Regions from separate parts of the Pseudoalteromonas sp. Angola-30 genome, predicted to be linked through region 2. Evidence: predicted binding sites of a transcription regulator. Region 2 holds the regulator's gene; the other holds the start of a gene.

Evidence for each region. Region 2 encodes FliA, which starts transcription of late flagellar genes. Its sites were predicted from a motif close to CTAAAGNTNNNNNNNNNNNNGCCGATA; they were not measured.
Region 1: pomA (flagellar motor protein PomA) is a predicted target of FliA. The motif match lies at 2,474-2,500, and genes of this name have one in related genera.

The regions. Positions count from the first base shown of each region.
Region 1 covers NZ_JAQREI010000002.1:516,436-524,080, forward strand. The annotation lists gene dxs (1-deoxy-D-xylulose-5-phosphate synthase) at 1-1,002, opposite strand, end outside; gene ispA ((2E,6E)-farnesyl diphosphate synthase) at 1,105-1,992, opposite strand; gene PSH54_RS05305 (exodeoxyribonuclease VII small subunit) at 1,995-2,237, opposite strand; gene pomA (flagellar motor protein PomA) at 2,553-3,320, shown strand; gene PSH54_RS05315 (flagellar motor protein MotB) at 3,323-4,243, shown strand; gene PSH54_RS05320 (hypothetical protein) at 4,455-4,961, shown strand; gene PSH54_RS05325 (DNA topoisomerase III) at 5,007-6,947, shown strand; gene PSH54_RS05330 (M20 metallopeptidase family protein) at 6,970-7,645, opposite strand, start outside.
Region 2 covers NZ_JAQREI010000012.1:49,438-57,082, reverse strand. The annotation lists gene PSH54_RS14540 (flagellar motor protein MotB) at 1-350, opposite strand, end outside; gene PSH54_RS14535 (flagellar motor protein) at 356-1,120, opposite strand; gene PSH54_RS14530 (protein-glutamate methylesterase/protein-glutamine glutaminase) at 1,113-2,258, opposite strand; gene PSH54_RS14525 (chemotaxis protein CheA) at 2,310-4,553, opposite strand; gene PSH54_RS14520 (protein phosphatase CheZ) at 4,569-5,336, opposite strand; gene cheY (chemotaxis response regulator CheY) at 5,352-5,735, opposite strand; gene PSH54_RS14510 (RNA polymerase sigma factor FliA) at 5,777-6,487, opposite strand; gene PSH54_RS14505 (MinD/ParA family ATP-binding protein) at 6,514-7,374, opposite strand; gene flhF (flagellar biosynthesis protein FlhF) at 7,367-7,645, opposite strand, start outside.

The sequences.
Region 1 (7,645 bases), on a different contig from region 2:
CTCGGCCATATCACACAACCAATCACCAAACACCTTAGAGAAAGTGGCGGCACCAGGTTTAGATTTAGGTAAGCTTGATGTATTAGGGTCAAACTTTGGCACACCGTGATAGCCAATAGGATCAGCTTCTGCGGGTTTATAGCCTTTTCCTTTTTGGGTTTTTATATGTAAAAGCTGAGGCCCTTTTAAATTACGCATATTACGCAGTGTATCTACGAGCATATTTACATCGTGGCCATCAATTGGGCCAATGTAATTAAGACCTAGTTCTTCAAAAAAGGTACCTGGAATAACCATTCCTTTTAGGTGCTCTTCTACTTTACTGGCAAGCTCTTTAACAGGAGGTACGCCAGAGAGTAACTTTTTACTGCCTTCGCGAATGTTTGTGTAAAAGCTGCCAGATAAAATACGCGCAAAGTGATTAGTTAACGCACCGACGTTTTCAGAAATCGACATTTCGTTATCATTTAAAATGATTAACATGTCAGATTTTACATCGCCTAAGTGGTTCATTGCTTCAAATGCCATACCTGCTGTAATGGCGCCATCGCCTATAACAGCAACAGTTTTGCGGCCTTTACCTTCTTTTTGAGCCGCAATAGACATACCAAGTGCTGCCGAAATAGAGGTACTTGAATGGCCTACGCTAAAGGTATCGTATTGGCTTTCTTCACGAAAAGGGAATGGATGTAATCCGTCTTTTTGGCGAATTGTATGCATTAAATCGCGTCGTCCCGTTAAAATTTTATGCGGGTACGCTTGATGGCCTACATCCCATACAAGGCGATCTTCTGGTGTGTTATACACATAATGTAGAGCAACGGTAAGCTCAACAGTTCCTAAACCAGACGCTAAATGGCCGCTACTTTGCGAAACAGAGTTGAGTAAATAGTCTCGTAACTCGTTGCTAAACGCAGGGAGTTTATCTTGCGCTATATCGCGTAAGTGGGCTGGTTCGTCAACCAAGTTAAGTAATGGATACTTGCTACTATCAAGTGTCATGGTATTTATTTTATCCTTCGCTAACACCGGTGCTAACTTATTAGTTGTTACCGCTGTTGAGTAATAATGTCAGTGCTAAATGGCAATACGTATATGTAACACTCAATGGTCACGTTTAATCAGGTAGTTTGCCAGCGCCGCTAGAGTAGAGGTATCAGCATCTATTTTGTTTAATGCTTGATGCGCTTGCTCTATTAAATTTTGCGCCATTTGCTTGGCGCCTTGCATACCTAATAGGGCCGGATAAGTTGCTTTATTAGCAGCTAAATCAGAGCCTTGTGGCTTACCTAAAGTAAATGTGTCACCTTCAACATCTAAAATGTCGTCGTGCACTTGAAATGCCAGCCCTATAGCATACCCAAAAACACTTAAGTTTTCTAAGGTTTGTTTGTCTGCTTTTTCGCTACATAATGCACCCAATGTAATGGCACAGTTGATTAAGGCACCCGTTTTTAATCTATGAATTCGTTCAAGCTGTTGTACTGTAATCACTTTATCTGTGGCTGCAATATCTAGCCCTTGCCCGCCGACCATGCCTTCAAGCCCCGATGCTTTAGCCAGTGCGCTGATCATTTTTACTTGTGTTGACGCGCTGCAGGTAAAATTGTGAGTCGAGATAAGCTCAAAGGCCAATGTTTGTAGTGCATCGCCCGCTAAAATTGCGTGCGCATCGTCAAACTCTATATGGCAAGTTGGGCGTCCACGGCGAAGGTCGTCATCATCCATGGCTGGTAAATCATCGTGCACCAACGAGTAGCTATGAATACACTCAATAGCAGCAGCAAGAATATCTAAATCTTGCTTATTAGCTCCGAGCATTTCACCACTTGCGTAGACTAAAAAGGGGCGTAAACGCTTGCCACCGTTAAATAAGCCGTACTGCGTAGCTTCTTTTACTGTGTGTGCGGTATCAAGGGGTTGATCAAAGTACTGTTGCAGGGTCTTTACGACATCTTGTTGAGCACATTCTATTTTTTCTTGTATGCTCACGGTTATTCCATATCGTTGTTAAATGAAGTAAGCGCTGCTTTTTCGTCATTACCCATCAAAATAGACACTTTTTGTTCTGCTTGTTGTAACTTACCCGTTGAGGCGTTAGCTAAGGCTATACCACGCTCAAATTGCTTTAACGACTGCTCAAGCGATAAATCACCTTGTTCCATTTCACCGACAATGGTTGATAGTTCTTCGAGTGCTTGTTCAAAACTTAGGTTTTCAGGTTTTTTAGTCGCCATGTTTAATTTCAGCCAGCATGATAAATTTAGGAGCCAATTTTAGGGGGAATGCTAAACTAGGTCAAAGGATGATCGTTGTTTTTTGAGTTATATCAGTTTAAATCGCATTTTTACCATGTATAAGATGCGTATTAGTGCTCACTGTGTACAATAAAATTAATCAGCCGCTAGGCGAGTAGGGTATCTTGATCTAAAATTAGGCCAAACACAGTGTTTTACACTTTTTTCAAAAATGGCTTAAGTATTTCAGTATCTTGCCGATAAGCAGTTAATAATAAAAGTTTGAATAACAAAGTATAATACTTTGGAGGAAATGTGGATTTAGCAACCATAATTGGGATCCTTGGCGCAATAGGTTTAATTGTCATGTCCATGTTTATGAGTAGTAGCGGTGAAATGGGGATGTTTGCCGATGCGCCTTCTAGTGTAATTGTATTTGGTGGCTCACTATTTATTGTGTTATCAAACTTTACCTTGTCGCAGTTTTTGGGCATAGGTAAAGTTGTTGGTAAAGCATTTATGTTTAAAATCGAATCGCCAGAAGAGCTGATTGAAAAAGCAGTTGAACTTGCTGATTCTGCCCGTAAAGGGGGGTTTTTAGCCCTCGAAGAAGCCGAAATACCAAACCCTTTTATGCGCAAAGGTGTAGATATGCTCGTTGATGGCCACGATGCTGATGTAGTTCGTGCCACGCTTCAAAAAGACATTTCTTTAACCACAACTCGTCACGAACTGGGCGCCGGTTTATTTAAGTCACTTGCCGATATAGCCCCAGCAATGGGTATGATAGGAACGTTAATAGGCTTAGTTGCTATGTTATCTAACATGGATGACCCTAAAGCCATTGGCCCCGCAATGGCGGTGGCATTATTAACTACTTTATATGGTGCATTTTTAGCAAATGTAGTGGCTATTCCTATTCAGGTAAAACTTGAGCTTCGTAAAGACGAAGAAGCCATGAATCAGCGTCTAATACTGGATGCTATTTTAGGTATTCAAGATGGCCAAAACCCGAAAGTAATTGAAGGTATTTTGAAAAATTATCTTGCTGAGTCTAAGCGCAAAGTAGATACCGAGGAGTAACCATGTCTGATCAAGAGTGCAAATGCCCACCCCCAGGTTTGCCTGCTTGGATGGGAACATTTGCCGACTTAATGTCGCTTTTAATGTGCTTTTTTGTACTTTTGCTCGCGTTTTCAGAAATGGATGTACTTAAATTTAAGCAAATAGCAGGCTCGATGAAGTTTGCATTTGGTGTGCAAAACAAAATAGAAGTAAAAGATATCCCTAAAGGGACCTCGGTTATTGCTATGGAATTTACCCCTGGTAAGCCTGAACCTACCCCGATAGAAACCATTCAGCAACAAACCGTTGAAATGACCCAGCAAATGTTAGAATTTCAAGCGGGTGATGAAAGCTCTGCTGGTGGTAGACAAGAGCAACGTGGCGATAAACGTGGTGGCGAGTCACGTAGTACATCGCAGCAGCAATCTTCAGAGCAAGCAACTTCAGCCGCCGATCAAGAACAAACTAACGAGTTAGTGAAAAAAATAGCGCAGCAGCTCGAAAAACAAATTATCGATGGTGCAATCGAGCTTGAATCTTTAGGGCAGCAAATCATTATTCGTATCCGTGAAAATGGCTCATTTCCCTCTGGCAGTGCTTTTTTACAACCTAAGTTTAAGCCCATAATTCAAGATATTGGTGAGTTATTAAAAGATGTACCTGGAGAAATTACGGTATCGGGTCACACCGATGATTTTCAGGTTTCTAATGAGTTATATATTAATAACTGGGACTTATCGTCAAAGCGTGCTGTAGCAGTAGCAAGCGAATTACAAACGGTACAAGGGTTTGATAAAAACCGCATGATGGTAGTAGGGCGTGCTGATACTCGTCCACTTGTTCCGAATGATTCAAACGAAGATAGACGCCGAAATCGCCGAGTAGAAATATCAATCTTACAAGGTAAGGCTAAAGAGTCAGACCCTATTGATGTGCGCTAGGCTAGTAGCTGGCGCTAATTTCTCTAATTAAGTTTCTTTTTAAGGTACTTAATCACCTAAGTATCTTGGCAAGTTCATTATTTTAGCTTAAAGTACATTTCCTTAACATATGTAATGGATGTGCTGTGAAAGTTATAATTAAATATTGTGATATGCCAGGTAATGGTGATGGTACCGACGACGATACAAAAGAAAAATAAGGTAAAACATTTTGCCTGATTGGTTTTTGTATTTCGTTAGTATTTTAAGTAAAAGCTGGGTCTTTATGCTAAGCCCGGCTCTTTTTATATTTTTTATATTTAAAGATTACTTAGCCTTTAGATTTGCATTATTGACCGTCGCTTTTTTCTTCTTTGGGGGGATAACAGCTTCTAGCTTGAGAGAGTTTGACGATATTTATATCTATCGTTATTTAGTATGGGCGGCTACCGATATTATATGGATGGCGTTAATAGCTTATTGGGGAATAAAAGATAAAGTTTATTTATGGCAATGCGTTATTGGTCAGTTAGTGGTTATTGGCGCACCTATATTACAATTATTCAGATTAGTTGACCGTCACCTTTGGGATTTAGCGTACAGCACCATTATTTACAAAACGTTAATGCCCTTTATCAACATTGGCACCGTCATAGTGTGTTATTTACCTTTAATTATGCTTTTCGCTAAAAAAAGTAATTCCCCCTCAAAAATAGAAAGCGCTCCACCTTCTAAATAGCTGTGCTAAACTACTGTTCATATAAACAGTTAATGAGCAACTCCCATGAAACTCTATATCGCAGAAAAGCCATCACTTGGCAGAGCTATTGCTGATGCATTGCCAAAACCACATAAAAAACACGATGGTTATATAGAAGTGGCTAATGGTGACTGTGTCTCGTGGTGTATAGGGCACTTACTTGAGCAAGCTGAACCTGATGATTATGATGCGCGTTTTAAAAAGTGGCAATTTGAACACCTTCCCATAGTGCCACAGCAATGGCAGCTCAAGGCAAAAACGAAAACGCGTAAGCAATTAACTATTCTAAAAAAGCTAATTAAGCAGGCATCAGTACTCGTGCATGCGGGCGATCCCGACCGCGAAGGCCAATTGTTGGTTGATGAAGTCATAGAGCAAGCCAAAATAAGTAAAACCAAAAAGCAAAGCATTCAACGTTTACTTATAAGTGATTTAAATTTAGCGGCGGTAAAAAAAGCGCTTACTACTATGCGTTCAAATCGTGAATTTATTCCGCTTAGTGTGTCGGCGCTTGCGCGTTCACGTGCAGATTGGCTATTTGGTATGAACCTTACGCGTGCTTATACGCTGGCGGGTCAAAAAGCAGGCTTTGGCAATGTGTTGTCGGTGGGTCGCGTACAAACCCCAATTTTAGGTTTAGTGGTTAATCGGGATAACGAAATAGCTAACTTTGTGTCAAAACCATTTTATGAAGTGTTGGCGCATTTAATAACCCCTGAGCAGCAAAGCTTTGTGGCCAAGTGGTTACCAAGCAAAGCCTGCGAGCCGTACCAAGATGAAGAGGGCCGCGTTTTAAATAATGCATTAGCCGAAAACGTCGCTTCGCGAATAGCCAATCAACCAGCTGAAGTCACTGCGCTCGAACAAAAACAAAAAAAACAAAGCGCGCCGCTGCCTTATAATTTATCGGCACTGCAAATAGATGCTGCAAAGGCATATGGTATGGCAGCCCAGCAAGTACTCGATATTTGCCAAACGCTTTATGAGCGTCATAAGTTAATTACTTACCCTCGTTCTGATAATCGTTATTTGCCTAAAGAGCATCATTTAGATGCGCCTGCAATTTTAAAAGCAATTGCAGCTAATGGCGGTCAAAATACTGAGTTTGTGAATGGGGCAGACGCTAAAAAACACAGCAAATGTTTCAACGATGCAAAAGTGGCTGCACACCACGCAATTGTACCTACCGCTAAACAACTAAAAACAGCGACTTTGGCGGCTGATGAAGCAAAAGTATATCAACTTATTAGCAGGCATTACCTAATTCAGTTTTACCCCGATTACATTTATAACGAAACTAAAGTAGAGGTAACAATTGCGGGAGGTTTATTTAAAGCCAATGCAAAGCAAGATGTAAGCTTAGGGTTTAAGGTATTAATGGGCAAAGCCGAGCTAAAAGATGAAGCAACCTTGCCTCATTTAACAAAAGGCATGGCACTTAACTGCACTAAAGGTGAAGTGGTAGAAAAACACACTACGCCACCGTCTCATTTTACTGATGCAACATTGCTAAGTGCCATGACCGGCATTAGTCGTTATGTAAAAGATTCACAAATTAAAAAAATACTTAAAGAGACCGATGGGCTAGGAACAGAGGCAACCCGCGCAGGCATTATTGAATTATTATTTAGGCGTCGTTTTTTAAAGCGCGAAGGTAAATCAATTAAAGCTACACAAACAGGCTTGGCACTTATTAGTGTTTTACCAGAGGGCTTAGCTAGCCCCGATTTGACCGCTAAATGGGAGGCGAGTTTAGGCAACATTGCTCAACAAGCAATGAGCTACCAACAATTTTTACAACCACTGCTGGTGGAGCTTGAAGGTTTTGTACAGCAAGCAGCTAGTTGTGATAGCCATGTATTTTCAAAGCTGCCTAAAACACCGTCTAAAAAGCGCTTTGCTAAGGGTGGTAAAAAAGCACCATTTAAAAAATCAAATTATAAAAAGAGCTCAGCAACCACTTAATCGCTGAGCTCTCAAATACGGCTTATTTTTGATTAAATAACGCGACTGCAGCGTTACTCATGGCTTTTATACCGGTCGGTAATGCTACTTTATAATCTGGCGCAAATTTACTTGAGTGTAATGAAGGAAGTGTTTGGTTACTTTTCATCGCATTTGTATATTGCTGCTGGTTTACTCCACCTAACCAAAATAACGTAATAGGAATGTTTTCATCAGTTCTACCGTACAATCCAAAATCTTCACCAGCCATAACCGCTTTTGTCTCAAGTACATTAGTTTCGCCAATTGCATCAGCAATAGCACTCCTAACAATGTTAGTTTGCTGAGGGTTATTGTAAGTAGATGGAATAGATTCATCTTCATGAACGTGAACAACAGGGTAGTGTGACTCAGTAAGGCCAGCACTTTGAGCAATACCCGCTGTAATACGTTTTATAGCTGCTATTTGCGCCTTCCGTACCTCTGGGTTGTAGCTTCTAAGCGTAAGCTGTAGTTTTACTTCATCGGAAATCACATTATGCTTTGAGCCACCATGAATAGAACCCACAGTCACAACGGAAGGCTCAAGTGGAGAAAGCTCGCGGCTTGTGATTGTTTGTAATGCTAATACCGTACGCGCCGCAATAACTACAGGGTCTACGGTAGTGTGCGGGTAGGCGCCGTGTCCGCCTTTACCTTTTATAGTTATATCTACCGAA
Region 2 (7,645 bases):
TTTTGTTTTATATTGCTGGTATCACTATGTCCATCTAACAGCTCTGGGCCAGACTCCTGTTTTTGAATGCTCTCACCGTACAATAACTCTTGCTCTGGGGTAACACGGTCAGTAAGTAGCCCTTCGCCTGTCACGCCCTCACCTTGTTGCGATTGTTGCCTTGCTGATTTGTCAAAAACCTGTTCTAGGGAGTCGGAGAGGATTTGAAAACTTTCTTCTTTATTTATGGCAATGGCATACATAACCACAAAAAAGGCAAACATAATGGTCATGTAATCAGCATAAGAGACTAACCAACGTTCTGTATGTTGATTTTTTTCAGCTGATTGACGTAAGCGCCGGCGTAACATAAAAGTTACTCTACCACGACATTAGGGCGCTCTGTGCGATAAGCTTCAAGCTTTAATTCTATGTTTATAGGACTTTCGCCAAGGCTTATAGCAATCACCCCTTCGGCCATCATTTCATGGTAAAGCATTTTTTGATCTACTCGCTGCTTAAGCTTATTGGCCATAGGTAAAAATAATAAGTTAGCTAAACCCACCCCATATATTGTTGCAATAAATGCGGTGGCGACCCCTGCACCTAGCTTTTGAGGGTCGGTAATAAATGACATTGCTTGAATAAGGCCAAGTACAGCCCCTAAAATACCTATAGTTGGGCTATACCCGCCCATGGCTTCGTACACTTTACTTGCTTCAAGTAAGCGGTCTCGTTCAAGCATTAAATCTATTTCTAAGGTGTCGCGTAGCTTTTGCTCCGAACACCCATCTACGAGTAAACTAAGCCCCTTTGCTGCATAAGGATCTGGGTGACTAAGTGCCTCTTTTTCAAGCGCTAAGTACCCTTCCTGGCGAGCTTTATGCGACCACGTTTTAATTTGCTCTATGGCTTGCTCAATATTGTACTGGGGTGAAAAAAACACCCAATGGCTCATGCTTAGCGTTTTTTTAAAGGTGCTTGTGGCCGTTTGCAACATAACAGCCCCTAAGGTGCCGCCAAGCACAATAATAAGTGCAGGGCCATTAAATAACGCCGTGACAACGCCACCCTCTAAAGAGTAACCAATCGCTATAGCGCCCAGCGCAATGATTAACCCTAAAACAGAGAGCTTATCCACAACCAGTCTCTCTTTTTATTCTTGCTGCTACGTCATTTAACGCTAAATGCTCAGAGGCAAGCCCAGCATTGGCAATAGCTTGAGGCATACCGTATACCACACAGCTTTTTTCATCTTGCGCCCAAATTGTTGCGCCAGATTGCTTAAGCATTCGCGCGCCATCACGTCCATCAGCGCCCATGCCGGTTAAAACAATAGCAAGTACGTCTCCTTGGTAGCTTTTAGCAACACTTGCAAAAGTAACATCAACGCTTGGTTTGTAGCTTATTCGTTCACTATTATCTTCAAATACACGCAACGTTTTGTTACCACTTCGCCCCTCTACCATCATTTGCTGTCCACCAGGTGCTAAGTAGGCTGTGCCGGCTTCTAGCCTGTCACCTTGTTGCGCTTCTTTAACGCGTATTTTGCAAAGGCTATTCAAACGTGCCGCAAACGCAGGCGTAAATGCCGCCGGCATGTGCTGAATTAACAAAATAGGGTGTGCAAAGTTAGCAGGTAATTGGGTTAATATAGTTTGTAAAGCAACTGGCCCGCCAGTTGAAGTGCCAATAGCCACTATTTGATAGTGTTTACCGCTGGCACGCGTGGGCATACTGGGTGTAGTTGTTGTCTGCACTGGGGCAGCACGTTGAAAGCTTCTATCAGGTTGTTTAAGCGAAGAGCTTGTTGTGGCTAGTTTGCTTGCAGGTGGAGCTGTAGTCTTACTTGATGTTAATGGCCTAACAGGGCGTGGTGCACGCCTGCGACCAATTTCCTTCACTTTGGCTTGCAATAACTTGATTGCATCTTCGTTATTTCGTGCAATGTCTTCAAACTTTTTCGGTAAAAAGTCCATAGCTCCGGCATCAAGTGCATCTAAAGTTGCGGTTGCACCGTCGCGGGTTAATGAAGAAAACATAAGTATTGGCGTTGGGTTACTCGCCATAATTTCTTTTACTGCGCTAATACCATCAAGCACAGGCATTTCTACATCCATGGTGATCATATCTGGACGTAACTGCGCTGTTTTTTCTACGGCTTCTCTACCGTTAACAGCAAAACCTATTACTTCAATACCGCTGTCTTGTTCAAGAATTTCGCTTACTCGACGGCGAAAAAAACTGGAATCGTCAACAACTAAAACTTTTACGGCCATTGCGCTCTCTTATTAAATTTATGTGTAGGCATACACAGGTATGCCTACATTTTATCCTGCGTAATGCTTAAGCATATTAGGTACATCCAGAATCAGCGCAATACCACCGTCAGATGTAATTGTTGCACCAGCCATTCCAGGCGTACCTTGTAATAACGCATCAAGAGGCTTAATAACAACTTCTTCTTGGCCAATTAATGAATCAACCACAAAGCCAACTTGCTGAGTACCTATTTGTACAATTACCACATGACCTTGCGCTTTTCGCTGAGAACAATCAGCACCTTTAACTAGCCAATGCTCTAAGTAAAATAGCGGTATCGCTTTTTTACGAACAATAATTGTAAGCTGACCATCTACAACATTGGTTTTGGTTAAATCTAAGTGGAATATTTCACTCACACCAGCAAGTGGTAACGCAAACGTTTGCTCACCAACAATAACCATCAGCGTAGGTAAAATAGCCAGTGTTAATGGTACTTTTATCTCTAAAATAGTCCCTACGCCCAACTCTGACTGTATACTCACAGAGCCATTAAGCTGCGTAATTTTAGTTTTTACTACATCCATGCCTACGCCACGGCCAGAAATATCAGATATCTCTTCTTTGGTCGAAAAGCCTGGTGCAAATATTAAGTTATACGCTTCTGTATCTGATAAGCGACTTGCCTGATCATGGTCAATAACGCCTTTACTGATCGCTATTTTTTTCAGTTTTTCCGCATCCATACCTGCACCATCATCTTTAATGGTTAACAAAATATGGTCGCCTTCTTGCGAAGCCGATAATGTAACGTTACCAGTTCTAGGCTTACCCGCAGCTTCACGCGCTGCTGGCATTTCAATACCATGGTCAACTGAGTTTCGTACTAAATGCACCAACGGATCGGCCAGTGCCTCAACTAAGTTTTTATCTAAATCGGTTTCTTCACCTACAAGCTGTAAATCAATTTCTTTATTTAAGCTACGGGCTAAGTCACGAACTACGCGAGGGAATCGGCCAAACACTTTTTTGATAGGCTGCATTCGCGTTTGCATTACTGCACCTTGAATATCAGCAGTGACCACATCAAGATTTGATATCGCCTTACCCATCGCTTCACTGTCTGTATTGGTCGCTAAACTGACCAACCTATTTCGTACTAATACCAACTCGCCAACCATATTCATTATTTGGTCTAAACGCTTTGTATCAACACGTACTGTGGTTTCAGCAGGTGGAGGCGTAGCTTTTTTGGGTGCAGCGCTACTCGCTGGTTTTTCAGCCACTTTAGGTGTAGGCGCAGCGGCTTTTGCCGCCGGAGCTTGTTTTGCTGCAGGTGCTGGCGTAGGCTTTTCTGGCGTAGGTTTTGCTGGCGTAGGTTTTGCTGGCGTTTGTGCTACAGGTGCAGCCTTAGGTGGCTGCGGTGCAGGTGTGTCAGCTTCTTTTGATTCTGGTGCGGCGCCTTTACCATGCAGTTCATCAAGCAGTGCTTCAAATTCATCATCGCTGATTTCATCATCACCGCTATCATTTGCAACAGCCGCTGGTGGTGCTGTGTGTTTTACTTCTGGCTCACTGCTTGAAGTATCTCCTGCAACCGGACCAAAACTACCTACACCGTGTAATTCATCTAATAAACTGTCAAATTCATCATCGGTAATATCTGAACTTGAATCTGGCTCTGCACTTGCACTTGGTTGCGACACCGGGCTTTGCCCTTTGCCGTGTAGCTCATCAAGTAAGCTTTCAAATTCATCTTCTGTAATTTCATCAATTTGCGTGCTATCTGCTGAAGGGCTTGAACCTGCCACATCAAATAGTTCATCAAATGCAAATGGGTCTTCATCATCTGTTGCGCTAACGGGAGCTGCGGGTTCTTGTTCAACAACTTCGGGGGCTGTTTCAGTAAGCTCGTCATCCGTAGGCGGTTGACCAAGTTTGTGAAGGGTTTCTAATAATTGAGGGTCTGCTGGGTCCGGCTGTTCGCGGTTTTGAATAGTGGCAAACATTTCATTAATGGTATCTAGTGCTTGTAAAATCACATCCATTAATTCTGAATTAACAGTTCTAACCCCTTGGCGTAAGAGATCAAATACGTTTTCAGCACCATGACAGGCATCAACAAGCTCAGTCATAGCTAAAAAGCCTGCCCCCCCTTTTACGGTATGAAAGCCCCTAAAAATAGCATTTAGTAACTCAGTATCTTCTGGGTTATTTTCTAGCTCAACTAACTGTTCAGATAAAAGCTCTAGGATTTCTCCAGCCTCTACAAGAAAGTCTTGTAAAATATCTTCATCGACTTCAAAGCTCATGCAGTTACTCTCCTCTTAGAAGCCCAAACTTGATAATAGGTCATCGACCTCGTCTTGGTCAGATACAACATCATTTCGCGACTCTTTATCAATAATAGGGCCTTCAGGACCTGCTAATGTTTGTGCGGCAACCAGTTCTTCTGTTTCTTGTTGTTCTTTACTTTCAACAATGCTGTCATCTTGTGCAGCAAATGCTGTTAAAAGGTGGATTAAACTTTCTTCTACTTCTCTGACTAATTCAATTACACGGCGGATAACCTGGCCTGTTAAATCTTGAAAATCCTGCGCCATTAGTACATTGGTCATTAAAGTTTGCAACTCATCAGTTTTATGATGAGAGCTGTTCATAAACTTGTCGATGCTGTGGCATAAGGTTTTAAACTCGCCCAGCTCTATTTCGCGGTTCATAAGCCTATCCCAAGTAGGCTTAATATGTGCAATTTCATCTGCTAGCTGCTGCGCAATAGGAAGGCTTGCTTCGACCGCATCCATTGTCTTATTAGCTGCATTTTCTGTCATTTCCATGACATAGTTTAAGCGCTTTTTCGCATCCGGTATTGCATCAGTGGTTAAATCGGTTAAACGCGTATCAAGTTCAAAGCTTTTAAGGGCTTCGTGTAATTGGCGTGTTAACTTACCTACTTCAGCAAAAAGCTGCGATTGCTCTTGAGAGGCAGTATCTAAAATTAATTGATCTGCTTTATCTTGCTCACCGTTTTCTAAAAAAACGACGAGCTGACGAGCTTGTTCTAAAGTAATTTGAGGCGCAGCTGGTGCTGACATAAGCCTCTCCTCTCATTAACCTAAGCGTTCAAACACTTTTTCTAATTTAGTTTTCAAAGTACCAGCAGTAAATGGCTTAACAATATAGCCATTAACACCTGCTTGCGCTGCCGCTATTATTTGTTCTTTTTTAGCTTCTGCCGTCACCATTAAAACCGGAATATGTTTTAATTTTTCGTCAGCTCTAATGGCTCTTAGCAAGTCAATACCCTGCATGCCTGGCATGTTCCAATCGGTTACAACAAAGTCAAAAACCTGATTTTGCAACATAGGTAATGCTGTAGAACCATCGTCAGCTTCTTGAACATTCGTGAACCCTAGGTCACGCAACAGATTTTTTATAATACGTCTCATTGTAGAGAAATCATCAACAACAAGAATTTTCATGTTTTTATCCAAAACATCCTCCGGTGAGGTCTTAACCTATAATTTACTTACTACTAGTTTATCCAGTCATTGATTTTTGCTTTGAGCTTAATCATCGCCTGACCATGTATCTGACTTACACGCGATTCACTTACATCGAGTATATGCCCAATTTCTTTTAAATTCATTTCATCGTTGTAATACAAAGAAAGCACCATTGCATCTCGCTCTGGTAAAGACTTTATTGCCTCTAACAATGAATTATTAAACCGTTCATTTTTAACATTATTAAATGGTTTGTCTAGCGCTAAATCTTGACCTGCAGGGCTAATAACATCTTCATCTACCCCTAGATCTTCTATACCAAGCACTTTACTGGAATTAACATCATTTAAAATATGATGGTATTCTTCTAGCGAAATATCAAGTTTTTCAGCTACTTCAGTATCTTTTGGTTCTCTATTTAAGTTATTTTCTAATTCTGTGATAGTTTCGGCTACTAATCGGCTTTTACGGTGCACCGAACGTGGTGCCCAATCCCCTCTGCGCATTTCATCAAGCATAGCGCCGCGGATACGAATACCAGCAAACGTTTCAAAGCTTGCCCCTTTACTGGCGTCAAAGTTTTTTGAGGCCTCGATAAGGCCAATCATTCCCGATTGGATTAAGTCATCAAGCTGAACGCTAGGAGGAAGACGAGCTATTAAATGGCACGCCACTTTTTTGACAAGCGACGCGTGCTTTTCAACAATCACATTTAAATTTTGTGTTGATTGATATCCCATAGCTCTTTTCACCGATGTTGTCATAATCAGCCGTTTACTAGCTTCTCAATGAAAAACTCTAAATGTCCTGAAGGTTGATTAGGTATAGGCCATTTTACTGCTTTTGTCGCTAATGTTTTAAACGCGACTGCTGCTGGTGAATTAGGGAAAAGATCGACAATTACTTTTTGTTTACGCGTAGATTTACGCATATTTTCATCATATGGAATAGTCGCAACAAGCTCCATAGACACATCTAAAAAGCGGTCTGTTACTTTAGAGAGCTTTGCAAAAAGCTCTTGACCCTCGCGCATACTGCGCACCATGTTTGCAACAATTTTAAATTTATAAACGCCATGCTCGCGGCTAAGTACTTTAATAAGCGCGTAGGCATCAGTAATAGAGGTCGGCTCGTCGCACACCACCACCATGACATCTTGCGCTGCACGAGAAAAACTCAGCACCATGTCAGAAATACCAGCGGCGGTATCTACAATTAAAATATCAAATTCGGTATTAAGCTCACTAAAGGCACGAATTAACCCAGCATGCTCAGATGGGGTTAGCTCCACCATACTTTGCGAGCCTGATGTAGCAGGCACAATTTTAATACCGCCTGGGCCTTCAACTAAAATCTCGTCAAGTTCGCACTCACCTGAAAGGACATGAGATAAGTTTTTTTCAACACGTAGTCCTAGCATTACATCACAATTAGCTAGGCCTAAATCGGCATCTAATACTAATACACGATTACCCTGCTGCCCTAAAGCAATAGCAGTATTTAAAGAGACGTTGGTTTTACCCACCCCTCCTTTACCGCCGGTGACAGCGATAACTTTTACGCCGTTGTTGTTGTTTTGACTCATTTTGCGCAGGCCGCTTGCTTGATCTAATACTGTGTTAATCATACATCCCTACTGTGCTTGGCGCCACTGCTTGGTGCCTTGAATGTTGTGCTTTTGCTCTTTTTAAATACAATTGCTCAGCTTTTTTTACTAGTTTTTCAGCATTTGCAACGCGAATATCTTCTGGTACACGCTGACCATTAGTAAGATACCCTATTGGAAGACGATTTTGAATCGCTATACTAATAATCTCACCTAAACTTAATGATTCATCTAACTTAGTGAAAATACAACCGCTTAGCTGAACCTTTTTAAAATGTCTTACGGTTTCTTG